One region of the Pseudoalteromonas sp. R86517 genome, then DNA from elsewhere that is predicted to be linked to it. Evidence: predicted binding sites of a transcription regulator. Region 1 holds the regulator's gene; the other holds the start of a gene.

The links. The regulator sigma-54, encoded in region 1, starts transcription at its own class of promoters, with help from an activator protein. The targets are predictions, from matches to a motif close to GTTGGCACGNNNNTNGNNT.
Region 2: a site for sigma-54 is predicted at 11,570-11,588, ahead of dps (DNA starvation/stationary phase protection protein Dps). Genes of this name have one in related genera too.

The regions. Positions count from the first base shown of each region.
Region 1 is NZ_JAXHCB010000001.1:276,141-291,152, reverse strand. It holds gene SJY38_RS01330 (trypsin-like peptidase domain-containing protein) at 1-107, shown strand, start outside; gene murA (UDP-N-acetylglucosamine 1-carboxyvinyltransferase) at 255-1,514, opposite strand; gene SJY38_RS01320 (BolA family protein) at 1,528-1,785, opposite strand; gene SJY38_RS01315 (lipid asymmetry maintenance protein MlaB) at 1,791-2,084, opposite strand; gene SJY38_RS01310 (phospholipid-binding protein MlaC) at 2,077-2,757, opposite strand; gene mlaD (outer membrane lipid asymmetry maintenance protein MlaD) at 2,763-3,311, opposite strand; gene mlaE (lipid asymmetry maintenance ABC transporter permease subunit MlaE) at 3,325-4,104, opposite strand; gene SJY38_RS01295 (ATP-binding cassette domain-containing protein) at 4,104-4,907, opposite strand; gene SJY38_RS01290 (calcium/sodium antiporter) at 5,162-6,130, shown strand; partial or broken gene SJY38_RS01285 (KpsF/GutQ family sugar-phosphate isomerase) at 6,133-7,103, shown strand; gene kdsC (3-deoxy-manno-octulosonate-8-phosphatase KdsC) at 7,104-7,655, shown strand; gene lptC (LPS export ABC transporter periplasmic protein LptC) at 7,652-8,206, shown strand; gene lptA (lipopolysaccharide transport periplasmic protein LptA) at 8,196-8,744, shown strand; gene lptB (LPS export ABC transporter ATP-binding protein) at 8,741-9,466, shown strand; gene SJY38_RS01260 (RNA polymerase factor sigma-54) at 9,536-11,035, shown strand; gene hpf (ribosome hibernation promoting factor) at 11,063-11,350, shown strand; gene SJY38_RS01250 (PTS sugar transporter subunit IIA) at 11,355-11,807, shown strand; gene rapZ (RNase adapter RapZ) at 11,827-12,672, shown strand; gene SJY38_RS01240 (HPr family phosphocarrier protein) at 12,713-12,985, shown strand; gene mgtE (magnesium transporter) at 13,245-14,603, shown strand; gene SJY38_RS01230 (zinc-dependent metalloprotease) at 14,650-15,012, opposite strand, start outside.
Region 2 is NZ_JAXHCB010000001.1:382,668-397,679, reverse strand. It holds gene SJY38_RS01835 (LysR family transcriptional regulator) at 1-218, shown strand, start outside; gene SJY38_RS01830 (YHYH protein) at 518-1,813, shown strand; gene SJY38_RS01825 (DUF6515 family protein) at 2,249-3,016, shown strand; gene SJY38_RS01820 (VOC family protein) at 3,048-3,521, opposite strand; gene SJY38_RS01815 (substrate-binding domain-containing protein) at 3,692-4,708, shown strand; gene SJY38_RS01810 (GFA family protein) at 4,774-5,244, opposite strand; gene SJY38_RS01805 (catalase) at 5,351-7,423, opposite strand; gene SJY38_RS01800 (mechanosensitive ion channel family protein) at 7,653-8,486, opposite strand; gene SJY38_RS01795 (hypothetical protein) at 8,734-9,120, shown strand; gene SJY38_RS01790 (DUF2189 domain-containing protein) at 9,393-10,172, shown strand; gene SJY38_RS01785 (nucleoside-binding protein) at 10,261-11,040, opposite strand; gene dps (DNA starvation/stationary phase protection protein Dps) at 11,652-12,167, shown strand; gene SJY38_RS01775 (alkaline phosphatase PhoX) at 12,419-13,786, opposite strand; gene SJY38_RS01770 (hypothetical protein) at 13,993-15,012, shown strand, end outside.

The DNA.
Region 1 (15,012 bases):
AAATAGGCAATACACAGCCCGGTAAAGAAATAGAATTTGAGCTGTACCGAAACGGTAAAGTAGAAAAAATAATGGTTAGAGTTGCAGAGCTCGAAACTAAACTCTAACCAAAATGGCAATAAAAAGGTCGGATAGCAATACGCGTATCCGACCTTTTTTTATGTCTAAAGTAAACTGTGTTTAACTCAGCGCGCTTAATTTAGGAGCAAGTGTGCTCTCACCTCAAAGCGAATAAATATTATTGCGAATGGGTATTAGCTACTTCTGCGCTTAATATTGGCACCTAAGCCACTGAGTTTATCTTCAATGCGTTGATAGCCTCGGTCTACGTGGTAAATACGATCGACTACCGTTTCACCTTGCGCCACAATACCGGTTAAAATTAAGCTTGCAGAGGCGCGTAAATCGGTTGCCATTACTTGTGCGCCACTTAAACTTTGCGTTTCACCACAAATAGCGGTGTGCCCTTCTAAACGAATATTAGCGCCCATGCGTTGTAACTCTGGTACGTGCATAAAGCGGTTTTCAAAAATGGTTTCGGTAATTGTTGCACTACCATTAGCCACTACATTTAACGCGGTGAACTGCGCTTGCATGTCGGTTGGAAAACCAGGGTGTGGCATGGTTTTAATATTAACGGCTTTGAGCTCACGATTACGCATATCTAAATAAATGCTGTCATCGTTTACTTCAACTAATGCATTCGCGGCACGTAATTTTTCAATAACAGGCTCAAGTGAATGAAAATCTGTTTTTTTACAAAGTACTTCGCCTGCAGCCATCGCTGCTGCAACTAAAAAAGTGCCCGTTTCAATGCGGTCAGGTAAAATGCTGTGCTCACAGCCGCCTAAACGCTCTACGCCGTCAATTTCTATACGGCTTGTACCTGCACCAGTAATTTTTGCACCCATAGCAATTAGGCAATTGGCAAGGTCAATAATTTCGGGCTCGCGTGCTGCGTTTTCAAGCACCGTTTTACCATCGGCAAGTGCTGCGGCCATTAGTAAGTTTTCGGTTGCGCCAACACTGACCATTTCCATGAAAATTTCAGCGCCTTTAAGGCGGCCTTCTACCTTTGCATTGATATAACCGTTTTCAACGTTTATTTGTGCGCCCATGCGCTCTAAACCTTGAATATGTATATCAACCGGACGTGCACCTATAGCACAGCCACCAGGTAGCGATACCTGCGCCTCACCAAAACGCGCTACTAAAGGCCCTAGAGCCAAAACAGAGGCACGCATTTGCTTAACTAAATCATAAGGAGCAAGCGTTTTATTAACGGTCGCGCCATCAATATACAGTGTATCGCCTTGCCAATTTACAGTTGCGCCTAAGGTGCTTAAAAGCGCCTCAGTGGTCACAATATCGCGAAGGCGAGGAACATTCGTAAATGTACTTTTACCATCGGCAAGCAGTGCGGCAAACAAAATTGGTAATGCGGCATTTTTAGCGCCAGAAATAGTTACTTCACCCGCAAGTGAAGTGCCACCTTGAATTACAAACTGATCCATTAAGAGGCCTTAACTATTGAGGTAAAATAAATTTTTGTTCACGCTTCCACTCAGTTGGCGTAAATGCACGAATTGATACAGCGTGAATTGTACCGTCTGAAATAGTATTCATTAATGGGCCATAAACTAGCTGTTGCTTTTTAACGCGGCTTAAACCGTCAAAGCACTCACCTACTGCAATTACTTCATAATGGCTACCATTGGCTTTTACTTTTACTTCAGATAATTGAAGTTCGTCGCGTAATAATGTTTCGACTTGGCTAGTTTCCATAACTCTCACTCAAATAAAGTTGTTACCTGACCCAACTGCATTAAATTTTGCAATTGCTCAGGTGGATTTTGCAATTCAAGGCGTGTGCCCTGTTGCTTAAATTCAGCAAAAGAGTGAATTAACCAAGCTAAGCCCGCTGTGTCAACCCTCATTACCTCACAAAGGTCAAAATAGATGGTTTTATGCTTACTTAATGACTTGGCGTTCAGAAGCTGTTCATTGCCAATTGAGCTGCGGGTAAGTTCACCACTTACCCTATAGTGCTGCTCATCTACTTGGCTAATTGCCAATTTAGTCATTGCTGTTGTTGCCTCTAAATTGCACAGGTAACAGGCTCTTTTGCTCTAGTAATTTACTTACGTGTGCAATACCTTGCTGGCGTAAAATACCTTGTAGCTCACTTTGTTTTGCATCGAGTAAGCTAATTCCTTCTGCAATCATATCGTATGCGCGCCACTCACCGCTGCGATCTTCACGCACTTTAAAATCAATTTTTATGTCAGGCTTGCCATCTTCTGTAATTTTAGTTTTTACTACAACTACATCTTTGCCTTTAAATGGTTGCTCTGCGCCAAATTCTACATGTTGGTCAGTGTATTGAGTAAATACACCCGCGTAAGTAGCAACTAAATAGCCTCTAAACGCGCCAATAAATTCTTGGATGTCTTTAATTGCTTCGGCTTTTTCGGCTTCATCGGTAATTGCACGCACTTTAGACACTTCACTACCCAACACACGAAGTGCTGCATATTTGTAGTCTATGTAAGGCATCAGCTCTTCTTCTACAATAACACGAAGGTGTTCTTTATCTTTAGTGATAAGCGGTTGATCTTTTTTAATGCGCTCAAATGTATGCTCTGCTACCTGACGCACCATTTTGTTAGGATCTGTCAGTTTAACTTCGGCTGCGCTAACACTTTGCACAGCTAGGGTTGCACCAAGTGCAATAACGGCTAAAAACTGTTTCAACATAATAATTACTCACTACCTTGGTTGAATAAAAACTGCCCAATTAACTCTTCTAAAACAAGTGCAGACTTAGTATCTGTGATTGAATCACCATCACCTAACGCTTTGCTCTCTACGCCAAATAACTCATCGATTGCTTGATCTTGTGCGTTTTCGGTCACTGTTTCACCTAAACAGCGCTGCTCTGCTGCATTAGGAGAAATAACAGGGTGAATACCTAAGTACTGCTCCCCTAAAATACCCGATGTTAAAATTGAGATTGAGCTAGTGTCTGAAAAACGACATAAATACTGTGCATCTATCGTCATATTTACCACTGGCAAAAACTCCTGTGGGTGTACATAAATAGATTCAACACGGCCAATCACTACACCGCCTACTTTTACCGGTGCACGCGCTTTAAGTGAGCCGATATTTTCAAACTTTGCATTTAGCGTGTAGGTTTCGCCCGACCCGCTAATACCCGAATTAGCCACTTTAAGTGCTAACATTGCAAACGCTAAAATGCCTAATGCGACAAAAAAGCCAACTAAAATCTCTAATTTCCGTGAATTCATTATCTATACCCTATTAGCTGGTAAACATTACCGCTGTCAAAATAAAGTCAAACCCTAATACTGCCAGTGATGAGTGAACAACTGTTTCTGTTGTTGCTTTACTGATCCCTTCTGAGGTTGGGATACAGTCGTAGCCCTTATAAAGCGCAATCCAGGTCACTACCATGGCAAATACAAAACTTTTTATCATGCCGTTTAATACATCTTCTTGAAACGATACTTGCGATTGCATTATCGACCAAAAGCTGCCGGTATCTACGCCTAACCAATCAACCCCAACTAAATGAGCACCGATAATAGCAACCGCAGAAAAAATAAGTGCAAGCAATGGCATACTAATAAAACCTGCCCAAAAACGCGGTGCAATAATGCGCTTGAGAGGATCAATGGCCATCATTTCTAGTGAAGAGAGTTGCTCGGTGGCTTTCATTAAGCCTATTTCTGCCGTTAGCGCACTTCCAGCGCGACCAGCAAATAATAGCGCTGTAACCACAGGGCCTAGTTCGCGTAATAAACTAAGCGCAACTAATGGGCCTAGGCTGTCTTCGGCGCCATAGCCAACCAATACAGTGTAACCTTGCAGCGCAAGCACCATACCAATAAACAAACCCGACACCATAATAATTAATAATGATTGCGAACCAACCATATAAAGTTGGCGCACTAACAGCGGTGTGCCTTTTTTAAAGTTAGGTACATTCCACAATGCATTAAAAAGCATGTTGGCAGAGCGCCCTAATGCAGCAAAACGCCCCAGCGTTTTATGACCTAACTTTTGAAATAAATCCAACATTAAGCGTTTTCTCCTAACAGCTCATCAGCATACGTTTGTGCAGGATAATGAAATGGCACAGGCCCATCCGATAACCCTTTTAAAAACTGCTGTACTAATGGAGATTCATGATTACGCATTTCATCCGGTGTCCCTGCCCCTATTACGCCTTGATCGGCAATAATAATAACGTGATCGGCAATACTCATTACCTCCGTCACATCGTGGGTTACAATAAGGGATGATAAACCTAGCACTTCATTTAACGACTTAATAAGCTTTACCAATACGCCCATAGATATTGGGTCTTGGCCGGCAAAAGGCTCATCATACATAATAAGTTCTGGGTCCAGTGCAATAGCACGTGCAAGTGCTGCTCGTCTGGCCATACCGCCAGAAAGCTCAGAAGGCATTAAATCTTTTGCACCGCGTAAACCCACCGCTTGCAGTTTCATTAATACGACTAGTTTAATTAACGCTTCACTTAACTTGGTGTGCTCTCGCAGAGGAAATGCAATGTTGTCAAATACCGACATATCAGTAAATAACGCACCGCTTTGAAACAGCATGCTCATTTTGGTTCGTGCCGCATATAACTCTTTGCGCGACATACTAGGAATACTGCCGCCTTCGAATAAAATATCGCCGGCGTCAGGCTTAAGCTGCCCACCAATTAAGCGTAGCATTGTGGTTTTGCCAATTCCGCTTGGCCCCATAATCGCTGTTATCTTACCTTTAGGAACACTAAAACTCATATTTTTATATATGGTTCTATCGCCTCGCGAAAAGCTAACATCCTTGACTTCTACTATTGATTGCGACAAGTCGCTCTCCGTAACAATGTTCACTCGTGCTCCTATTTTAAGGGTTTTTTAGCCAAGATGGAAAAAACAATTCGTAAGATTTTGTAATACGCCTACAAAAAGCGCTCTAAGGCTGAAGTAAATTGCCTTAACCTTTGCTTAAGCGCATAAAATTCACGCACTGCAATAGTAGACCCTGCTCTTTTGCTTATACTTTCATGTTGGCTTTTGTTACTATTCGCGCCATCTGTATTTTGAACATCTGGCTTAACATAATGGTTACCTCGTTTGTTATTTTAATTCTTGGTTTTGCTGCACTTGTGTGGAGCGCCGACCGATTTGTATACGGTGCGGCAGCGCTTGCTAAAAACTTTGGAGTCCCTACTTTAATTGTTGGCTTAACGGTTGTTGCTATGGGTTCTTCGGCCCCTGAAATGATGGTATCGGCCTCGGCTGCTTTGGCAAATAAAACCGACACAGCGGTCGGTAACGCGGTAGGTTCAAATATAACAAACATATTACTTGTGTTAGGTATTACTGCGCTGCTACGCCCTTTGAGTGTGTCATCAAGCACTTTAAAACGCGAAATGCCGCTTGTTATGCTGGTATCCTTGGCTACGTGGTATGTATTTTCAGACAACTACTTCTCACTTACCGAAGGGGTGGCATTGCTAGTTGCATTTGCTGTATTTATTGGCGGTTTGATTGTGGTTTCTTTGCGCGCAAAAAATCAAGATGACCCTTTTGTTTCAGAAGCCTGCGATGAGGTTCCTAACGATGTACCAACTAAAAAAGCCGTTTTATGGCTAATTGTCGGCATGGTTTTATTGCCTGTTAGCTCACACTTTTTAGTTGGTTCAGCAGTCGATATTGCTAAATACTTTGGTTTAAGCGACTTAGTAATTGGCTTAACCATTATCGCCATTGGCACAAGCTTGCCTGAACTTGCAGCTTCTGTAGCGGGTGTACTTAAAAACGAAGATGATTTAGCCCTAGGTAATATTGTGGGCTCAAATATATTTAATATTTTAGCGGTATTACCGCTTGCAGGTATTATTAACCCATCAGTGGTTGACCCGTCACTTGCAAACCGCGACATACTTATTATGTTAGGTGCTACGCTTGCGCTTATTATTATGTCATTGAACTTTAGAGGTTCTCAGCGTATCAATAGAGTAGAAGGTGGCCTATTACTCATCGCATTTTTGGCGTACCAAGGTTATATTTTTAGTCAAGTAGGGTAACAATGGCACAACTAAATTTTATAGAGCAAGGTTTACGCGTATTAAACATTGAACGCCAAGCGCTTGCTGATATTACACAATATGTTGACGAAAACTTTCATAGTGCGTGTCAGCTCATGTTTGATTGCCAAGGCCGCATTATTGTTATTGGCATGGGTAAATCAGGCCATATTGGTAATAAAATTGCTGCTACCCTTGCAAGTACAGGCAGCCCTGCTTTTTTGTTCACCCAGGCGAAGCAAGCCATGGTGATTTAGGCATGATAACCAAAAATGACGTGGTTATGCTTATATCAAACTCGGGCGAAACCAGCGAAGTACTTAATATTATTCCGGTGCTTAAACGCCTTGGCGCAAAAATAATATCGATGACAGGCAACCCGCTCTCTACTATGGCAACACTTGCCGATGTGCACGTATGCATAAAAGTAGAACAAGAAGCCTGTTTATTAGGTTTAGCGCCTACAGCAAGCACCACTGCCACTTTAGCGATGGGTGATGCAATGGCGGTTGCGCTTTTAGAAGCACGCGGCTTTACCGCCGATGACTTTGCACTCTCTCACCCTGGCGGCAGTTTAGGTAAGCGATTGTTGCTCACTTTAAAAGATGTAATGCACAGCGGCGCAAACACCCCTATTATAGGTGTAACGAAAACAATTAAAGACGCGTTAATAGAAATGTCAGCAAAAGGGCTGGGCATGACCGCTATTGTAGATAACAATCAACAGCTTGCAGGCCTTTTTACCGACGGTGACTTACGCCGTATTTTAGAGCAAAGAGTGGATATACATAGCACCGCTATTAGCCAAGTTATGACCAAATCATGCACAACTGCCACGGCCGATATACTTGCAGCTGAAGCCCTAAACATAATGGAAAACAAACGTATTAATGGTTTAATTGTGGTCAATGATAAAAACCAGCCAATAGGCGCCTTAAATATGCAAGACCTCTTAAAAGCAGGAGTATTATAAATGCAATTTGAAGATCTCTATCAACCGCTAAGCGATGATGCCAAAGCACGCGCCAAAAAAGTAAAACTACTCATATGCGACATTGATGGTGTATTTTCTGATGGCCGAATTTACCTCGGTAACCAAGGCGAAGAATTAAAAGCATTTAATACAAAAGATGGTTTTGGCATTAAAGCGCTGATCAATAGCGGTTTTGAAGTTGCGGTCATTACGGGGCGTCACTCAGAAATAGTACAAACTCGCATGAGCAGCTTAACCGTGCAGCACATTTATCAAGGCCAAGAAGACAAACTTATTGCTTATCAAGAACTCAAAAACACTTTAAAGTTAACTGATGAACAAATAGCCTATATTGGTGACGATGGCCCTGACATGCCAGTAATGGAGCGCGTTGGCTTTGCCGTTGCAGTAAACGATGCGCACCCGCTTATTAAGCGCTTATCGCATTACACTACGCAAATGCCTGGCGGCTTTGGCGCCGTTAGAGAGCTCACAGACTTACTTATGCTAGAGAATGGCATAGCGCTTACAACACAAGGCACCAGTTCATGAATGCAGCACGCGTTATACTCAGTGCGTTATTCATCGGCTGTATGGTTTGGCTTTGGTACCCTTATTTTACCCAAACCAATGTAGCGCCAGAGCAAGAACCTGAAGTAATTGCAAAGCCCGATTACACCGCTATAGAGCTTAAGCAAACAGCCTATGACGAGCAAGGCAAAATAAGCCATAAAGTCACAGCGGCTAAAATGGAGCTGTACCAACAGCTTGGTTTTACGTTTTTTGAAAAACCTATTTTCACCTTGTATAACGAAAAGCAAACATGGCGAATAAATGCAGACGAAGCAACGCTTTACGAAGATAAACAACTTATTTTAGAAGGCAATGTGGTTGCTAAAAATTTAGTTGATAACGCCATGATAGATAACATCGATGCCGATAACATCGAAGTCGACATTAAAGCGCTAACAATGCGCTCTGAGCAGCCAGTGGTTGTCACTGGGCCTAATTTAAAAATTGTCGGTAAAGGCCTTGAAGCCGATTTAAAAACCGAAGTAATAAAACTAATTAACCATACGCGAACAATATATTATGACCAATAAACTCACTAAAATACTTATTATCCCATCGCTAATGCTTGCATTTAGCGCCTCTGCTGCTGAGCCTGCTGCTCAACCGCCAGCAAATCAAATTTCTATTAGTGCAGACCGTCAAGAAGGCCAACTTAAAGAAAACGTAGGTATTTTTGAAAAGAACGTCGAAATTGTGCATGGTAATCGCAAAATTACAGCCGACCGACTCGAAGTACATAAACGTGAAGACTTAGGGGATAACAAACAACTCCTTATTGCCACTGGCAGCCCAGCCTACTTCGAAGAAAAACAAGACGACGGTACCGTAATGAGTGCCAGCGCAAACGAAGTACGTTACGACGTAGCAAAGCGCTTTTTAACGCTTGTTGGCGATGCTGAAGTCGCACAAGCCGGTCAAAAAATTAATGCTAAAAGTATTACCTACGACATGCAGCAGCAGCTTATTAGCGCAGAAAAAGACGAAAACTCTACGGATCGTGTCCATACAATTTTAGTGCCTGTTGAAGCAAAAATTAAAGAAAAAACAGGTAACGAAGGTCAACCATGAGCACCTTAAAAGCAGAACTATTAGCAAAAAGCTATAAAGGCCGCCAAGTTGTAAAAAATGTAGGCCTTGAAGTAGAAGCCGGCAGCATTGTTGGCTTATTGGGCCCTAATGGCGCAGGTAAAACCACCACCTTTTACATGATTGTAGGGTTAGTACCTAGCGACAAAGGTAAAATTTCTATTGATGATAACGACATTACGTTATTACCTATGCACAGCCGCGCCCGCTTAGGCATTGGCTATTTGCCGCAAGAGTCATCAATATTTAGAAAGCTGACAGTTTATCAAAACTTAATGGCTATTTTAGAAACGCGTAAAGAGCTCAATAAAGCCGCACGAGAAGAAACGCTTAACAACTTACTTGATGAATTTAGTATTCAGCATATTCGCGATAGCCAAGGTATGGCGCTTTCTGGTGGTGAACGCCGCCGTGTAGAAATTGCCAGAGCACTGGCAGCAAACCCTAAATTTATTTTATTGGATGAGCCTTTTGCTGGTGTTGATCCGATTTCAGTGTTAGATATAAAGAAAATAATAGAGCATCTTAAAAACCGTGGCATTGGCGTATTAATTACCGATCACAATGTAAGAGAAACCCTTGATGTTTGTGAAAAAGCCTACATTGTTTCTCATGGGGAGCTAATTGCATCTGGCACCCCAGAACACGTATTAAATGACAAAACTGTACGCGATGTTTATTTAGGCGAGCAATTTAGGCTGTAACATTTAAGCCACACCTACAAGCATCTGCTAATATTAATTATAACAACATAAAAGGATTGTTAGAGATACATGAGGCAATCATTACAGCTGCGCATGGGCCAGCAACTTACAATGACTCCACAATTGCAACAAGCGATTCGCTTGCTGCAGCTCAGTACATTGGATCTCCAGCAAGAAATACAAGAAGCACTTGATAGCAACCCGCTATTAGAAGTAGAAGAGCAAGATTACACGGAAGAGTCGGCTGGAAAAAATGAACAAAAAGCAGATACGGATGATGTAACCGTAAGCGCATCGGCTGACGATACAACCAGCGAGTACGAGCAAGACAGTGGCGAAGCTTTAAATAAAGACACCGTTAGCGATGATATGGCAATGGATGTAACTTGGGATGAGTACATGAGCGCAGCCCCTGCTGCATCCTCAGGCCCAATGCCAGAAGATGAGTCTATTTATCAAGGTGCCTCTACTGAAACGCTACATGAGTATTTAATGTGGCAGCTTCAGCTTACTCCTTTTAGCCCAACTGACGAAGCCATTGCTATTGCCATTGTAGAAGCTGTAGATGACTCGGGTATTTTAACGCTAAGTTGCGAAGAAATTTTAGAAAGCTTTAACCAAGAAAACGATGACGAAGTTGAAGTTGAACTTGATGAAATAGAAGCCGTTTTAAAACGTATTCAGCTATTTGACCCTGTAGGTATAGCCGCGCGCAGTTTACAAGAGTGCTTGTGCATTCAGCTAAACCAGTTTGATAAAGACACCCCTTTTATAGAACAAACAAAAATGATCTTAACCGATCACATTGATCTATTAGCGGCACGCGACTATCGTACATTAATGAAAAAGACTAAGCTTAAAGAAGACGAGCTTAAAGAGGTCATGACCCTAATACATACCCTCAACCCAAAACCTGCAGATACAATAGTAAGGGAAGAGTCGGAGTATGTAATACCGGATGTGTCGGTTAAAAAAATAAAAGGCCGCTGGGTGGTAGAGCTAAACCCAGATAGCATGCCAAAAATACGCGTAAATAGTCAGTACGCGGCTATGTCACGTACCGTAAAATCAAGTGGTGATAGCCAGTTTATTCGTTCTCACTTACAAGAAGCTAAATGGTTTATAAAAAGCCTTGAAAGCAGAAACGACACGCTGCTTAAGGTAACAAACTGTATTGTAAAACAGCAACAGGCATTTTTTGAACATGGCCCAGAAGCCATGAAGCCAATGGTTTTAAACGATGTTGCTGAGATGGTAGAAATGCATGAATCGACAATTTCGCGTGTTACAACACAAAAATATATGCATACGCCACGTGGTATTTTTGAGCTTAAGTATTTTTTCTCAAGCCACGTAAGCACAGAAAACGGCGGAGAGTGTTCATCAACCGCAATACGTGCCCTAATTAAAAAGCTAATTGCCGCGGAAAACTCAGCTAAACCATTGAGTGATAGTAAAATTGCGGATATATTGGCAGAGCAAGGAATTAAAGTAGCTAGACGCACAATAGCAAAATACCGTGAATCGCTAGCTATTCCACCGTCAAATCAGAGAAAGAGTTTGATATAAGACGTAAAAAACAAAGAGGAAATGCTTATGCAACTAAACCTAACTGGTCGTCACGTAGAAGTAACTGATTCACTTAGAGACTATGTAAATAATAAATTTGCAAAGCTAGAAAGGCACTCAGATCATATTAGCAATGTGCATGTCATTCTCGATGTAGAAAAACTCAACCAAAAAGCAGAAGCGACTATTCATGTAAGTGGCGCAGATTTATTTGCCTCAACAGAGCACCAAGATATGTATGCCGCTATAGACTCGTTGATTGACAAGCTCGATCGTCAAGTCATAAAACATAAAGAGAAGCTTGCTAGACACTAATATTATGAAATTAAGTACATTAGTATGCCAGGACTGCAGCAAAGCTGCGGTCCTTTTTAGTAGTAAAAAAAGAATTTTAGAGTTTATCAGTGAGCTTGCTCATGAAAAGCTCCCCTACTTACCACAACAAGATATTCTTAATGCGCTGGCAAGCAGAGAAAAGCTAGGCAGTACTGGTATTGGCCGGGGTATCGCCATTCCTCATGGCAGAATGGGTGGCGTAGAAGAGCCGCTGGCTTTAGTACTTGTTAGCGACACGCCTGTTAACTTTGATGCTATTGATAACTGCCCTGTTGATATTTTTGTTGCACTCATCGTACCAGATGGCGATAACCAACAGCACCTAAAGACTCTGGCAACCATAGCTGATAAACTGAGCAACAAAGAATTTTGTAAACAGCTGCGTAGTGCTAAAACCGATGCAGAGCTTTATCAAGTAATTGTTGATCAATCGTAGTAAATACTAAGGGCTATAAATGGAGTTAATTATCATAAGCGGCCGTTCTGGTTCAGGTAAGTCGGTTGCTTTACGCGTGGTTGAAGATTTAGGCTATTATTGCGTAGATAATATTCCGGTCAACTTACTGCCCTCTTTAGTGCGAAGTGTTTCAGATAACTATGACAAAATAGCCGTTAGTATAGATGTTCGTAATATCCCCAAAGAACAAGACGAATTTAACGATATTCTCGAGTACCTTCCTGACTTTGCTAAACCCACACTGTTTTATTTAGATAGTGATGATCAAACACTGATCAAACGTTTTTCAGAAACACGCAGATTACACCCTTTATCCATCGATTCGCTGCCGCTTGATTTAGCAATAAAAAAAGAAAAAGAACTGCTTGATGTACTCGTAACGCGCGCTGACTTTATGCTAGATACCACCGATTTAAGTGTGCACCAATTAGCAGAGTCAATTCGCGAAAAAATACTGGGTAAAAAAGATAAGCAACTTATTGTAACGTTTGAATCGTTTGGCTTTAAACACGGCATACCTAAAGAAGCTGATTATGTTTTTGATGCTCGCTTTTTGCCAAACCCCCACTGGGAGCCTGAACTTAAACCGCTTACGGGCCTTGATCAACCAGTAAAAGATTTTTTGGCAAATCACAGCATAGTGCAAAAATTCACTTGGCAAATTCAAACCTTTGTACAAACTTGGCTGCCACACTTAGAGCGCAATAACCGTAGTTACCTCACTATTGCAATTGGCTGTACTGGTGGTCAACATCGCTCGGTTTATTTAGCGCAAGCCATTGGTGAGAGCTTTGCTATGACGCATCCGAATGTCAAAATTCGTCATCGTGAGCAAGAAAAGTAACCTTAAAATAATAACCTGTTCAGTTTAGGTATAGTAATTTATGCGCTGTGAAGACACATTTTTAATAAAAAATAAATTAGGCTTACACGCCAGAGCGGCAACGGTCCTTGCGCAATTAGCTGTGCAGTTTGATGCTAAAATCACCTTACACCAAGATGATAAAGAAGCCGCAGGCGACAGCGTATTAGCTTTAATGCTACTTGAAAGCAGTAAAGGTAAAGAAGTTAAAGTAGTCTGTGAAGGCCCTGATTCAGAGCAAGCTTTGCATGCGGTTGGGCAATTAATTGCACAACGATTTAACGAACAAGAATAACTTAAAGCACCATAGCCTTATAAGTTAAAGTCTTATCAGGCTGAACTATAAAGATTTAGTAAGTTAGGGTATTCCGACTCGCCTAATTTAGTGCTTTAATTTAAGGTAATAAAGCCATGCCCCTGCTAAATTTGGTTACTTAATTTTAAACACTAATTTAGCCCCAGCATTGGGTTTAGCACAAAAAATAAAGAAAATGACAGTGGGCAACACCACTTACTAAACACCTTTCCATTACACAAAAATATTTAGGATGCCAATGCCAGAAGCGTTTGAACAAGACTATCCACTACAGCAACTAAAACAAGTGACTAAATCACTTAATAGTGGGCAATTTGTTCAAGTAAGACGCATGCTAGCAAAAACAGCACCTTGTGATACAGCACTGCTGCTTGAATCCTCTCCGCATAAAATTAGACGCATGCTTTGGCAACTGGTTGACCCAGATGTGCAAGGGGATGTGCTAGAAGAGCTCTCTGAAGATGTACGCTTAGGTATCATTGCACAAATGGAACCTGAGCATATTGCCGCGGCCACTGAGGATATGGGCCACGATGATTTAGGTGAAGTCCTGCGTAGCCTACCTGATACCGTGTACAAAGATGTGGTTAGCGCTATGGATACGCAAGACCGCGAACGCGCTACACAAGCTTTATCTTACCAAGAGCGCTCTGCAGGCGCGCTAATGAACACCGATACGGTGACCATTCGCCCAGACGTTACTCTTGATGTTGTGCTGCGTTATATTAGGCTACGCGGTGAGCTGCCAGAGGGCACCGATGATTTATACGTTGTTGATAAACATAACTGTTTTTTAGGTGCATTATCACTTAGTACACTGTTAACTAATCCGCCTGAAAAAATTGTTCAAGATTTAATGGATGAAGACTGTGAGTCTATCCCTATTTCGATGGATGAAAGTGAAGTTGCTCAGTTATTTGAGCGCCATAACTGGATATCGGCCCCTGTAGTCGATGATAACGCCCACTTGCTTGGGCGTGTCACTATTGATGATATTGTTGATGTTATTCGTGAAGATGCAGAGCACAGCTTATTAAGCCTTGCCGGTCTTGATGATGAAGAAGACACCTTTGCTCCTGTTTTAAAAAGCTCAAAAAAGCGTTCAGTATGGCTTGGCGTTAACTTACTCACAGCCTTAGCTGCCGCCTTTGTGGCCAGCTTTTTTGAAAGCACCTTAGATATATTACCTATTTTAGCTGTACTCAATGGCATTGTGCCCTCAATGGGTGGTGTAGCAGGTAGCCAATCTTTAACTCTAGTTATTCGCGGTATTGCCGTGGGCCATATTAACCAAACTAACCAACGATTTTTAATGGCTAAAGAGCTGGCGATAGGCGCATTAAACGGGGTTATTTGGTCAATACTTATAGCCAGTGTAATTGCGCTTTGGCAATGGGATTTTATGCTTGGCGGCGTGCTCGCATTTGCAATGTTTATGAACCTCGTAGTGGCTGGTGTTGCTGGCGCATGTATTCCTATTTTATTGAAAAAAATGAATATAGACCCTGCACTTGCAGGTAGTGTTGTACTTACAACGGTGACTGATATTGTCGGTATTTTTGCCTTTTTAGGCACCGCAACGTGGCTACTTATTTAGCAACCTGAGCTCAGGTTAAGTAGCCACTACACACTAAAACATATAATTAAATTGGTGAGCCCGGTGGCATTGGTAAACCACTGAAGTTTTCAGGCCACTTACCTACTTTTAAAAACTGTTTTATTTGCTCTGCTAAATACTGTTTAAATGCGCTTTCTCCTACACTGGTATTACTTAACATTGAGTTTTGATTGTACTCTTTGCTTAGTTTTACCAAGTAGAAACGTAACTGCGCCTGCACCTCTGGACTTACCTTGTCGCTAGTGACTAAATCAGCCATATTTTTTGCAGTTAAAAATTGCACCCGCTGGGTGATTTTGCCTTTCATTGTATTAGGTGATGACACATTAAACACCTGGCTGTAAAGCTGCTCTAGCAACTCATCTAAGCTGTAAAAATTATAATTACG
Region 2 (15,012 bases), 110 kb from region 1:
TGCAAGGCCTAGGTATTACGTTAATGTCGAGCTGGTGTGCCTATAAAAAACTACAAAGTGGTGAGCTGGTACAAATTTTACAAGACTACCCACTTGCATCCGACACCGCTATTTGGAGTGTTTACCCAAGTTCGCGTTTATTAGCACCAAAAGTAAGGGCCTTTATAGACTACTTTAGCGGCTACTTTGGTGACGAACCCTACTGGGAAAAAATATAATTATTTAACCGTAAAATATAAAAGCACAAACCTAGGTTTGTGCTTTTTGCGCTTTAAATATATGGAGCTTTATTGGTAAACCTTGGGCAAGTAAAAACAGCAGTTGCTAACTTGTACTTTTATACTTCGTATTTAATCGTGTAAGTTTATTAAATAACTTAATAACAACTCCCAATAATGTTAATTAAAAGCTAGCCATGCATCTCAAACATATCATTATCTCTTTTAAAACTTTCATTTTATTTGCACAATTTATTGCCATACTAAAACCTTCGTATATAAATCGTTTTGGGGTAAGTATGAGAACAATTAAACGAAGTCGTTTAAAAGCGCCTAGCGTTAACACTACAAAAACTAAGCTCTCATTTTGCCTGCTTAGTGCCACGGTACTTTTAACTGCATGTGGCGAGCAGATAAAAAGCGAAAGTACACCTGCCTCCCCAGAAGCTAAAAGCGCTAAAAACACGCTTATTAATACCGATGATTTTAATATTAAAGCCATGGTAAAGCTGCCACAAACTGTAGAGTGTACGCTTGAAAACGGCCTACAAACTCAGTGTGCTCAAGTGGTTTTAAAATATCAGCCCGACAACATTGAAGTCGGCCCTTTTTGCCCAGAAACACTCGACGACGTAGGCGGAATTTGGGATTGGGATGGCACCGATGCGGGGCTATATAGGTTAGATAAAGCATTTTTAACCATGCTTAACGAGCAAGGTTTTACCTTTTACGATGAAGACGGCAAAGTGCATATTGTTGATAACGCGACCATTCACCCAACAGTTGATCATGCATGTATTAATGTATCGGTAGATAAAAGCGTAGAAATTACCGCCCTTTTACCACTCCACCCTGTTATGTCTGAGCAATCAACAGCGCTGGGCACTGTATCTAAAGTGGGTATAGCGCTTGCGGGTGTGCCTATTTTTTCGGATGCGCCAAGTGTGCAACATACTGGGCATTTACCCGCGCTTGATACCTGCGCAGGCCATATTGATCCGGGCGGTTGGTACCACTACCACGGCACCGCTAGTGATATAGACAGCGTATATAAACACGAACATGTAAACGCCAACTGTAATAATTTAGCGCAAAAGCCAAGCGCCCTATTTGGTTATGGCTTTGATGGCTACCCAATTTACGGAAGCCAAGAAATTGATGGTACATCCCCAACCGAGCTTGATAGCTGTAATGGCCACACAGGCCCCGTGGGTGAAAGCGGCATAGTTACTTACCACTACCATGCAAGTAATACATTCCCTAACTTACCTAAGTGCTTAAAAGGCGTGGTTGCACAAAACAACTTTACGACCACAGCACAAGCGGGTGTAGGGGCCAAGCCACCTGAAGGCACTATAATATCTCGCCATGAACCACCTGGTGGCGGCGGTCCAAAGGCGGGTGGCCCTAACGGCGGCATGTCGCCACCGGGGTTTGCTGAGGCAGCTAACAAACTAGGCGTTAGCGAAAAAGTGCTTATGCAAGCAATGCAAAAAGCCGGCGGCCCTAATGCCGATTTAACGGTTGTAGCAAAGGCACTTAACGTAACACCGGAGCAATTAAAAGCCGCCTTACCAGAAAAACCTAAACGCTAATTAACCTGAACTCTGGTTAGAGATTTGCTAACATATTGAACTATGGTGATATTTAAGTTTATTTTCTCTAACCAGAAACTTTCAGTGAAAATAAGGCAAATTTACGCGTCAATAGCTGGCCTATTGCAAGTAAGTTAAACGCGGTTTGCACTGAATATAGCTGCCCGAGATAGATTTATTATCCAAATTCAGGCTAATTATAAATTACGTCAAGTGTTAAAAGCACTTGCCGTAACAATTAGTTACGCAACTTATAGCCTATAAAAGTTCCTAAAATCGTCAAAAATGTGAGAAAACGTTGGCTTGTGTCAAGAACAGTAAACGTTAGTAAAAAGCTGTAAACACGCCCCTGTTATCGGTTACATGTCAGTTACCATTCAGTTTAAAGCGCTAGTATTGAACCCAGTTATGTAACAACATACACGAGGCACTAGTATGAAACTGACTCAATTACTCCCTGCTCTACTTGCCATAAGTGCAGTATCTGGCGCTGCATATGCAGCACCCAATGAGCGAGAACACGCAAAAAGTTTTAATAATGAGCGCGCAAAACGCATCGAATACAAACGAGATGAGCGCCGCGATGACAAAAAACAGCGTATAGAATATAAAAAAAACGACCGTAAAGAGCGCAAACAAGCCAAACGCGAGCACCGCAAAGAGCAAAAGCGCAAAGTTGCCCATTACAAACAGCAGCAACGCACTCGTAATTATTTTAAACATAATCGCCACAACGTAGTGACCTACCGGCCTGGGCATTATTTTAATCATTTACCGCGCAATAGTGCTTCAATCAGATTTAATGGCATTACGTTTACATTTAGTGATGGTATTTACTATAGAAAAGCAAAAAGAGGCTACCACGTAGTTAAGCCACCAAGAGGCTTAAGAATACGCTCACTACCAAGGCATTATTCACACTTTAAACGCCATAATACCACTTACTATACCTACCAAAATGTATATTACGTGGCAGATAATAATGGTTATAGAGTAGTTGATGAGCCTAAAATAGTGGTTAATCAGGCTATTAAGGTAGGCAGTGCTAAAAATTATGATTTAGGGCAAACCTACGACACCCTCCCTATTTCGGCAGAGGCTGTCACGATTAACGATCAACAATATTTTAAGTACCAAGATATTTATTTTTTACCGCAAATAAACGGTGACGAAATAAAATATTTAGCGATAAATTTAGGGTAAACAATTTAGCTAAAACGCAGGGCAAGTTGCGCTAAGCATCTTGCTCTTTTGACATTAAGTCGGCCATTCGTTGGTTAATTTCTTGCTCACTTAAATCTTCTTTATGGGTGCCTATGGTCCAAATATGCCCGAATGGGTCTTGTAGGGTGCCGGCTCTATCACCGTAAAACTGGTCGTGCACTGGGCGTACTTCTGTAGCGCCAAGTTCAATTGCCTTTTTAAATACGCTGTCTACATCTTCTACGTAAAGCATTAAACTTACCGGTGTGCCACCAAGTGCATTGGGGCTTTTAAATGACTCATCCGGGCATGAGTCCGAAATCATAATGTGGGAGTCGCCAATTATAATTTCAGCATGGGCTATACCGCCCTCTGGCAGCGGCATTTGCATTACTAACTGCGCACTAAATGCATCACGATAAAAACAAATAGCTTGCTGAGCACCTTCTATAATTAAGTACGGTGTTATCGAACTAAACCCTTTGGGAATTGCTGAAACAGTCATAACGCTCTCCATTATTTTTTATGGGTGTATGCATTTAGCCTATAGGTTAAAAACACTTCTTTCAACGTGTTAACTCATTTAAGTTACTATAAATAAATTAGCCAATTTGTGGTCAATAACTATACTAGCTGTAATATATATCTTACTTTTACTTGCTTAGGACTTTTATAATGTTAGCTAAAATTAGCCTAGCCGCTAAAAAGTATAAAGTTCTGAAGTATTTAGTTTTAAGCTGGTGTGCTTTATTTGCCCACCAAAGCGTGGCTAAAGTTGTGATTGCCATTGTAGGTAAAACAAAAAACGACTCCTTTTATCAGCAAGCCTTTAAAGGCTGTTTGCACTTTAGTAGTGAGCACCCAGAAATAGAATGCAAGTACGATGGACCAAAAGACTTTCAAGACATTCGTAGCCAATCTATGGTCATTAATAGGTTAGTTGATCAAAAAATAGATGGGTTAATTGTAGCAACAACCGACTCTCAGCATTTGGTCACTCGTTCATTAATGGCGCTTAAAAGCAAAAACATTCCTGTTATAACGTTTGATTCTGACCTGCTAGAAAAACACCAACAGTACCGCCTAGCCTACGTAGGCAGTAACAACTTCGACTTTGGCGTTGCCTTAGGCGAGCAAGTAAAAAAACTGACCAACAAAGCAAATAATACGCTTTGCATGCAGTCGGGGCACCATACAACCCCAAATTTAAACAAGCGTATTGCTGGGGTTAGGTATGCGCTGTCTGATCAAGCGACAGCGCACCTATCAGGTAAAAACGGCTGGCGCGAACATAGTCGCTGCCCCTTATTTAGCTTAGGTAAGCGCGAAGAGTCACTAAAGCAGTTAATGCATTTATTAAAAATGGACAACCCACCCATTTTTTTAGCTGTGGCGGGGTTTGCACAATTTAACCCTCATTACGTAAATGCCTTAGCGCCTTTTAAGCAACGTATTGCCGATAAAGACATTATTATTGTTTCTGCCGATACAGAAGAAATACAGCTCAATGTGTTAAGCAGGGGTCTATCTTCGGCTAACATAGGGCAAAACCCTTTTGAAATGGGCCGCTTGAGCACCAAGCTAATGCACGACTATATTTTATATAATAAAAAGCCTGCGCAATCTCACTACTACACCGACTTTCATTACTGTACCCAAAGTAACGCCTCACAGTGCACTGTTAATCATTAAAACTTTACCCTGTTAACTGGGGGTATGCCCTTTTAAGTACGATGCAGTGCACTTTAGCCAGCGTATTATTGCTCTAAGTTTAAACGTTGGTGCCACGCTGCAATGCTTTCATCGGGGTATTCATCAAACTGTTTATCATTCTTTTGAATATGCGGGGTAACCCAATTGGCCTTACTGGCAAGCATTAAATGGGTGTGCTCTGGCGGTACGGGTAATTCGCTGTCTATTGCGCCAGCAAAGGGATGAACTTGCTCAGGCCATCGCGAATCATATAACCACAAGTTACTGCTGCAGTGCTTACAAAAATGGCGCTCAGCGGGGCTGGTTTTATCACCCACTTTGGCATGGTAAATAGTAATATGCTCACGCCCTGTAACCTTAAGCGTGCTGTATTGTGCGTTCAAGTTTATAACAAACCCGCCACTGCCGGCCGTTTTACGACAAATAGAGCAGTAACATAAGTTATAAGGATAAGGGTGTTTAGAGCTCACACTAAACGTTACTTTGCCACAGTGACAAGCGCCTTTAAGCTTCATAATAAATCCAATTAGTTACTGTTTAGAGTTAATACCATAACCAGTTAGCCATAAAAAAACCACACCCTTTACAGGGTGTGGTTATTATTTGCTAAAGCGTTTTGCTCTAACGCTGCCAAAATCTTAAATTGCGCAATGTTTCAATAAATTTATCTGCAGAGTGCATGTTTAAATCTATCCAACCATTGTCGGCTTTACCATCAAGCCCTGCGGCTTCAAATAGAGCCATGGCATCTTTTGTGTAGCCTATGTATTTCATGTGCGCGAACGCATCGCTCACAAAGTCTTTTGCCTCAGGGATACCAGCAAGCTTCTTAGCGCCCTCTTGCGTTGCAAGTACCATAACCGCATCGTAAAGCACCGAAGGGCCGCCATTAATTACTTGATCCGCTGCTACATGCTTACCCTTACTGCAACATGCACCACCTACTTGTGCGGCAACAATTTCGTAGTTAGCACCTTCAGCGTCTAAGGCATTTGTAACCGAATTAAAAATATCAGCATCAAAGCCATCGCTTACTAAAATACCTAACTTACGACCTTTAAAGGTATCTGGCGCATTTTTTAAAATACTTAGCGCATCTGATACAGGTAAATCGTTACGCGTTGGCATAGCAGCTTCAGCCGGCTCTGGCATATCTTGCAGGCGCAGGCCTTTTGCAACTTCTTGCGCTAATGTGTTATCTACATTTAATAAGTGCGAAACCACACGCTCACGAATCGGCACATGCTCTACTTTTGAAAGCTCAAATACAAACGCATATTGAATGTGCGCTTGCTCTACTTCTGTTTGACTTAAGTAAAATTGGCGCGCTTGGCTGTAGTGATCGCTAAATGTTTCTGAGCGATAACGCAGCTTATCTCCACCGCTTACTTCTGGCTCGCTTGAGCTTTTAAAGCCATGCACTGGGCATTCGCGGGGGTTATGCTCATCGCCGCTCCAGGAGTTTGGCTCGTAGTTAGCACGCCCTTTAGGGTTATGCATTGCCATGTGGCCATCTTGTTGAAAATGACGCATTGGGCATTTAGGCGCATTAACCGGAATGTGCGTAAAGTTAGGACCGCCTAAGCGTTTGGTTTGAGTATCTAAATACGAAAAGTTACGCCCTTGCAGTAATGGGTCGGGTGTAAAATCAAGCCCAGGTACAATGTTTTGTGTACAAAAAGCAACTTGCTCTGTTTCGGCAAAAAAGTTATCAACTACACGGTCAAGCACCATGCGGCCCACAATTTTTACTGGTACTTGCTCTTCAGGTATAAGCTTCGTGGCATCAAAAACATCAAATTCAAATTCATCAGCAAATTGCTGATCAAACACTTGCACACCTAGCTCCCACTCTGGGAAGTCGCCTTTACCAATAGATTCCCACATGTCTCTGCGATGAAAATCAGGGTCTGCACCATTAAGTTTAAGTGCTTCGTTCCACACTACTGACTGCATACCGGCTTTTGGTTTCCAATGAAACTTAACAAATTTTTCATCGCCATTTGCATTAATAAATTTAAAGGTATGAACACCAAAGCCTTCCATAAAGCGTAAAGAGCGCGGTATGGCTCTATCTGACATGGCCCACATAATCATATGAATTGACTCAGGCGATAAACTTACAAAGTCCCAAAAGTTATCGTGCGCGGTTTGCGCTTGTGGAAAACCACGGTCTGGTTCAGCCTTAGCTGAGTGAATTAAATCAGGAAACTTCATTGCATCTTGAATAAAAAATACAGGTATGTTGTTACCCACTAAATCCCAGTTTCCTTCTTGGGTGTAAAATTTAACAGCAAACCCGCGAACATCACGTGCTAAATCGGGAGACCCTTTATTCCCTGCCACAGTTGAGAACCGTGCAAATACCGGTGTTTTTTCACCTTTGCGCTGAAAAATATCAGCACAGGTTAAGTCTTCAAGCGTATCGTAGGTTTCAAAATAACCATGAGCACCGTAGCCTCTGGCATGTACCACACGCTCTGGAATGCGTTCGTGATCAAAGTGAAACAGCTTTTCGCGCATTACATGATCTTCTAATAAACCTGGGCCGCGCTTGCCTGCACGTAATGAGTTTTGATCGTCGCTAACAGGGCACCCTTGCGCGGTGGTCATCGTTGGGTATTCATCAGAAGCCTTTTGATGTAATTCGCCACCATGCCCTTTATTGCCTGAGTATTTAAATGATTCAGCCATGTTTAGTCCTTCATACAATTTGATTTAATGGGTCGATAGTTTTTATGGGCTTTAAATTAAAAGCGACTATGCAAATGCAAAATAAAGACCAGCCATCCAACCTAGTAAAAAAGGGCTGTACAGACAAAAAAGTAGTATTTGAGGTAATTTATAAAAGAAAAAATTACACAGGCGTGTAACTTTTTCAGACAAAAAAAGAGCACTTAAAAAGTGCTCTTAGGTTTAAGCCTTAATCTTTATTCTCGTTAACTAAAATAACTTTACGATGTGGGAATGGAATTTCAATATTGTTTTCATCAAGGGCTTTTTTAATCAGCTCTGGCACCGTGTATAAAATTTCGAAGTAGTGCTCGCCTTTACAAAAAGGTCTTACTAAAAAGTCTACCGAGCTGTTGTTTAGTGTTTCTACTTCAACAAAAGGGGCTGGGTCTTTTAGTATGTATGGATGAGCCTCAAGCGCGCTATCAATAACTTTGCGAACAGCGTCGGTGTTTTCATCGTATGCCACACCAAAGTGCATATCTACGCCGCGAATAGGATGATGAGAATGATTAATAATTTGCGCTCCCCAAATTTGGCTATTTGGGATAATAACTTGCTGATTATCGAACGTTTGCAAAATAGTTGTAAACATATCAACCTCGGTCACTTTACCGAAGCGCCCTGCGGCTTCAATAAAGTCGTTTACTTTGTAAGGTCTAAATATAAGTAACATTACACCTGCAGCTAAGTTAGACATAGCACCTTGCAGCGCTAACCCAATAGCTAAACCTGCCGCACCTAATAGCGCAATTATTGAAGCTGTTTCCACACCAAAGCGGTTTAACACGGCAATAAATACAAACGCTAAAATAACATAGCGCGCCATACTGCCTAAAAAGCGAAACAGCGTGTCATCAAAGTGAGTGTATTTATGGCATAAACTAATAATCATATTACGCACTTTACCCGCAAGCCATAAGCCTATTAGTAATATAACAATTGCCATTAGAATATTTGTTGCCCACATTACTGCTGCCGGCAAATACTGATTTACATCAATATTATTTATTATCTCGTCCATTTATTGTTCCTGTTAGGCTGGTTGTAAATATAAAAGCACATCAAAAACCCCATATTAACTTTTTATTAACCTGCCTACGAGTTTTATATCGTATTTTTATATAAAGCAGCTCTATTACGTTTTAAATTTAAATAATCCTTTAATACAAATTACCTCTGGTTTTAAAAAGTAAATTTACCGATAATTGCACCTGTAAATCTCGTGTAGCAGTTAGGTTACTGCTCGCTAAATATTAAAAAGGACTATTATGAAAAAACATTCCCTTCTACTTATGGCCTCCGCACTTACCTTCTTTGTAGGCTGCACAACAACTGTCCCAGTTAAAAATTTTGAGGACCATCCAATTCCAAAAATTTCTTCAACGAATAGCGATCTTCAACAGGTCGAAAAAGGGATAGTTAAAGCCTGTATAAAACTAGGGTGGGATTGTACACCTGAATCTGCAGGAGTAATTAATGGTGTTTTGAACATTAGAACCCACCAACTAACAGTTGCAATTAACTTCGATGAAACTGCTTATAGTGTTAGCTACGTTAGCTCTAAAAACCTTAATTACAATGGCAAAAAAATTCACCGTCAGTACGTAAATTGGGTCACAAACTTAATACGTCACATCGACGCTGAAATGATCTAACTTATTATTGTTTACGGTTGTAGCCTACCTACTTGGGCTACAATAATTCTTTAATTTAGGCATGACACAAAATAAACCGACTACTTAGTGAACAATTCAAGATTTTCATTCGTATAGTTTTACCTATAAACAAAAAAATTAAGTTATTGATACCCAATAATTAAAAATTTCTCTTTAATTATTCAATCTCTAATTTTACTCAGCCCTTACATTTGTAAATAAAGCCAATGTGTTCTAAACCTTTAAGAGACACCTTGTTAAGGAGCGTTGTTATGCCAACAACAAATACGATTAATAAACACTCTGAATTTGCCCGCTGCATTGAATGCAATAAGGTAAACACATTTGCGGCTTTTCACTGGCTAGCACTGGCATTTAAAGACATGTCCCGTGCGCCCATATTGAGCCTTATTTACGGGGTAATATTTACCCTTATTCCTGTTGCTATTGTTTACTGGGCAATGTTTACAGGTACATATTTAGTAATACTGCCTGCAACCGTGGCGTTTGCATTAATAGGCCCAGCCTTTGCGGCAGGCCTTTACGATGTAGCATGGGAGCTTGAAAAAGGTCATAAACCCACACTTAGCCACTCTATAAAGTCGATGTTTAGAAACCCAGTAGGCGAATGGGGCTTTGCAATAATGCTAATGGTTATCATGATTGCTTGGATGCGTTTAGCCGCGCTTGTGCATGCTTTATATCCTAGCCACGCCAATCCCACCTTTGAAGAGTTATCGGCGTTTTTAACATTAGGCAGCATAATAGGAGGGGTATTACTGGTGACTGTATTTTCGCTTTCTGCTTTTGCTCCACAAATAATGATGGAGCGCCGAGTAGATATTATGACCGCTGTAATAAGCTCTATGAACGCTGTAAAAACTAACTTTGCCGCTATGGTGGTATGGTCAATTTGTATATTTTTATTGGTAGCTGTTGGTTTTGCTACCGGCGCCACGGGCTTTATTGTAATTATGCCTTTGCTTAGTTACGCCAGTTGGCATGCTTATATTGCAGTTATTAAAACCAAAAAACCTCGTGGTTACGAGTAGCAACCAACCATTTAAAGTTCCAACCACACTGACTAAAAATAGCGCCAAAAGGCGCTATTTTTTATCAACCTAGCAAAGCAAGCTGTGCTTAAAATACCCAAATAGCATGTAAAAAGGGCTGGTTTTCTATTTTATTAGTCCCTAACTTGTTGTACCAATAGCGCCATTCTACCCCTACCATTAACTGCTGCGGGTTTAAATTAAAGTTTTGCCCTACATCCCAATGCACAGCGGGTTGAGCAAGCAACCACTCATTAACTTTATTGCCTAGTTCGTCATCACGCCCAGAAATATATTCTACGTGGCCGGTAAAATAAAATGCTTGGCTAGCTAGTGTAAAAGGAGCACCCCATGCAAGGTCTATAAAAATGCTGTTGTCTTGCTTGGCTAGCTGATCTTTTTGCACGCCGCCGTTGGCATCAATGTAACCTGCAAAAGTGGTTGTTAAAAAATCAAAACCTGGGGCATCCCAGCTGAGCTTGATGCCTGGGGTGTATTTCATTAACCCCTCTTCACCGGCGTTTATACCAAACACTAAACCTGTGTCTTTTATTGCACCATAACGCACAGAGGTATCAAAGGCTTTTGATAAGCTAAGTGTTGTGTACCACTCGCCATATATACCCGTATCTTGAAAACCATCACTAAGGCTGTCGTTTAAAAAGTCGATAAAAAAGTAGTTATCACCTAAGTCATGCTCTGAGGCATGCTCTATGGTGTAGGTGCGTGTAAATGACGACTCCCCGGTAAAGGGATTTAAGGCATCGCCAAAATTTGTGTGAAGCTGTGTGACGCTCCAATTTTCTGCTAGTGCTGAGTGAGACAAAAGCAGTATAGATGTTGTAAACAGTGTTTTTAAAAAATTCATGATTTATTTACATAACCCCAATTAAAATGCGGCGGGAGTATATCAGTGAGCATTCACCAACTAAAGAGATTAAATAAGTACAAAGGCTGATTTTTAAAATCTAAGCAGTAAAGCCCAGTAGCGCGGCTTTAAAAGAGCAGCGTTAGCCCTTTATAAAACACCTGAATTAATCATTACGCAGGTAATAAATAAGCGCCTTTATATTTTGTATACCCTTGCTTAGCTTATTTACTGGGTTTTATTTAGAGGTTGTAGCGCGTGCAATATTAAGGTGAGCTTTAAAGGCAATTTAATAACGGCGTGAATTGTAAGGCTAGGTACTTTAGGTAGATGTATTACACAGACTACGCCTTATTGAGCATAAACAAATTTCAACTCTTTCGATAAACAGCCACAGCTTTTTTACTACTGTGCACAATTTACAAAAATAAGTGCATAAAATTCATATTCTACGCCTCTCCCTTTTTAACCTTACGTACCCAAGTAAAAACAAAATATTAAATATCAATAACTTAAACAAATAAACTTGGTAGGCATAGGCTTTGCTTCATGTATTGCAAGTTAAATGGTAGCAATGGCTACATACAACAAATTACACAACGGGAGACATTATGAGTAACTCACAACACCCAATTGAATTTACAGCCCCAGGTATGGATAACGAATCAGCAAAAAAAACAATTGAAACACTCGATAACCGACTCGTAGCGCTTTTAGACTTACAACTTACTTTAAAGCATATTCACTGGAATGTAGTAGGCCCAAGCTTTATTGGTGTGCATGAAATGTTAGACCCACAAGTCGATGCTATTCGCGAAATGACCGACACCATCGCAGAGCGTATTGCTACATTAGGCGGTACGCCACAAGGTACACCTAAGTCAATTGTAGATCGCCGCACATGGGAAGAATACTCATTAGGTAAAGCCTTTGTAGTAGAGCATTTAGGTGCATTAGACAAAGTATACAGTGGCGTAAACGCCGACCACCGCAAAGCCATTGGCACGCTGTCTGAATTAGACCCAGTATCAGAGGATATGATCACCAGCCAGCTAGGTGACTTAGAGCAGTTTCAATGGTTTGTACGTGCACACATTGAATCGTCTGCAGGTAAACTAAATCATTAATTTATTACCCACTTTGCCATACAAGGAATGTTAATAAGAGTTAAAGGACTAATAAAGATACAAGGATACGTTACATAAGTAGGTACAGGATGAAGTGCAAACTACAAGGACTCGTTGCTTATTACATAAAGGATGTAGTAAATGCACCAAGGATGACTAAAGCTTGCTAACGGATTTGGTAAACCTACAAGGATTGTTAAAATACAAACGCCTAGTATAAGGCATACTAAGCGTTTGTATTTTTTACCACTTTAAAGCTTAAAACTATCCCAAGAACCAGTAATAGCCAACGTTTTAGTTGGCATGTATACGTTTACAAACAAGGTTTGTCCGTCTGGTGAAAAACACGCCCCAGCAAGCTCTGTTTGCGCATGCAATTTAGCAAAGTTATACACCTCTCCTTTGGGTGTTACCCCGCGTAAATGGTTATTCACCGTGTCTGTGTATTGATCCTCACATACAATTAAATGCCCGTTAGGTGCTACCGTTAAATTATCACCAAAGTTGTATAACGACTCGTTTGTACTTTCTACAAATAGTTGTATTTTACCAGGCTCATTTTGCTCTAACTCAGTGCCTTCGTTTTTTGAAGGTGTGTACTTCATTACCTGACCTAACTGCTTTTTGCCCCCATTAGTACAGCAAAAATAAAGCTCATTTTTACCCCAATGTATTCCCTCTCCTCGTGCAAATAAGGCTGCACCTTTTTTATAACCTTGCTTACGTAGGTCATCATTTGGGCTTTTAGGGTCTGTGAGCGTTATCCATTCAACTAAAAGGTCGCTGTGTAATGGCATGGCCGGTGAATCCCAATTTCGGCTATCAAACTGAGGTTGGTTTTTAATTACCATAGCTTGCAATGTGCCGCCTTTATTTAACTTACCGCGATGATGAGGAATAAACCGATAAAACAAACTATCGCCTCTATCTTCAGTTAAATAAACAATACCGGTTTGTGGGTCTATTGCTGCGGCTTCATGATTAAAGCGGCCCATATCATATAATGGCTCTGGCTTAATTAGGCCTTTGGCGCTGGCTGGTACCTCAAAAATGTAACCGTGAGATTGAGACAAGCCATCGCTTTTATCCATAACGGTTTCTTCGCAGGTTAGCCAACTACCCCACGGCGTAACACCGCCTGAGCAGTTTCTTATTGTGCCACATAGCGATAAATACTCTTGCTCGCGCTTTTGCTCTTTTAAGTTATAAATTATATGGCTAGTGCCCCCAGGCAAAGCTACACCATTTTTAAATGAATCATAGGCTAAGGGGGTTTTGTGGTTACTAATTAAATCAGATGCTTTATTAATGTGTTTAGGTTGTAACTCATGGTTACGTATAAGGGCTACGCGTTCGTTATCTAATACAATACAACCCATGCCATCGGCACGGTCGGGTACGTCTAAACCATCATCCATTTTATCGCCAAGTGCCGATATAACCCGATAACTAAAGCCTTCAGGTAAATCTAATAAGGCCTGAGGGTCGGCTATTAATGGGCCATAAGCAGGTAACTTTGTTGTTACTTCAGGTAAAGCAACGTTACCCATTGCGCTGCGCGATAAGCCAATAAACGCAAGCGAGCCTGCACTAAATAAAAACTCTCTTCTAGAAACCATTATTTTATTCCCGTGTTTTTTATTAAATCTATAGTAAAGGAAATAACCCGCTAGAAGTGCGGCGCTTTGCTAAATTCATCAAAATGTAATAATGTAACATTCCATCCGTACCAGATATCAGTTAATTCAACTTTAAATAATTGCCCTCACTGTTTAATAGTAGGATAGTAAGTTACCCAAATAACAACGGCTTAATTAGGAGTATCATGATCAAAGTATTACTAGCAACCAGCTTAATGGCCTCTTCATTCGCAGCTTTAAGTAATCCACTCACCGTTGAAGAACAACGCATCAGCAAAGCACAAACAGCTATGCCCACTGTGTTAAACGCCTTTAATAAAGAAGTAACCACCTTTGAGCAACAGTTTAAAGCACTCAATAACTTTAAAGAGGCAAAGCAGCTCATTCAAACCTATAGTTTTGAGCTGTGGGAAAGCGCTAAGCAACGCATTATTAAAACTAACAATTACGACGACCGAGCACTTTACTGGGCGCGCTTGCTTTCAAGCAAAATAATACGTACAACCGCAGCTAACGTTGAGCTATCTGACGCGCAAATAAATACGCTGCTAAGCATGCTTGAAGAGGGTAGCCGAGGCCGCACCGATTTAGCTTTTTCATCAGGCAGTGATAAAAAAATTATACTTACCGGATTTGACCCTTTTTTACTCGACAAAAATATCAACCAAAGTAACCCATCTGGGGTCGCCGCATTGTTACTCGACGGCCAAGTTATTAATTACAATGGCGTTAGCGCCGAAATTAACACGGTTATGGTACCAGTACGCTACGAAGACTTTGACCAAGGTATAATAGAATCACTCCTTGCCCCCTACTACGCACTTAACAACGTCGACATGGTTGTAACGGTTAGCATGGGCAGAACCGAGTTTGATTTAGAGCACTTTCCTGGTAAACGCCGCAGCGTAACCGCGCCAGATAACGCTAATATTGTCTACGGCGGTACGCAAACAAGCCCTGTTATACCCAAGCTAAATGGCCGCCCACTACCTGGTAATGAGTTTGTAAAATTTAGCCTACCAGTAAGCGCCATGCAAAACGCCAAAGGCCCATATAAAGTAATCGACAACCGCGAAGTAACTACACTTAATAAAACCTTTAAAGCCGGCTCGTACGGCGCGCTTAAAAACAGTGTTGCGGTAAATGGCGGCGGGGGTGGTTATTTGTCTAACGAAATATCGTATCGTAGTATTCGACTGCGTGAC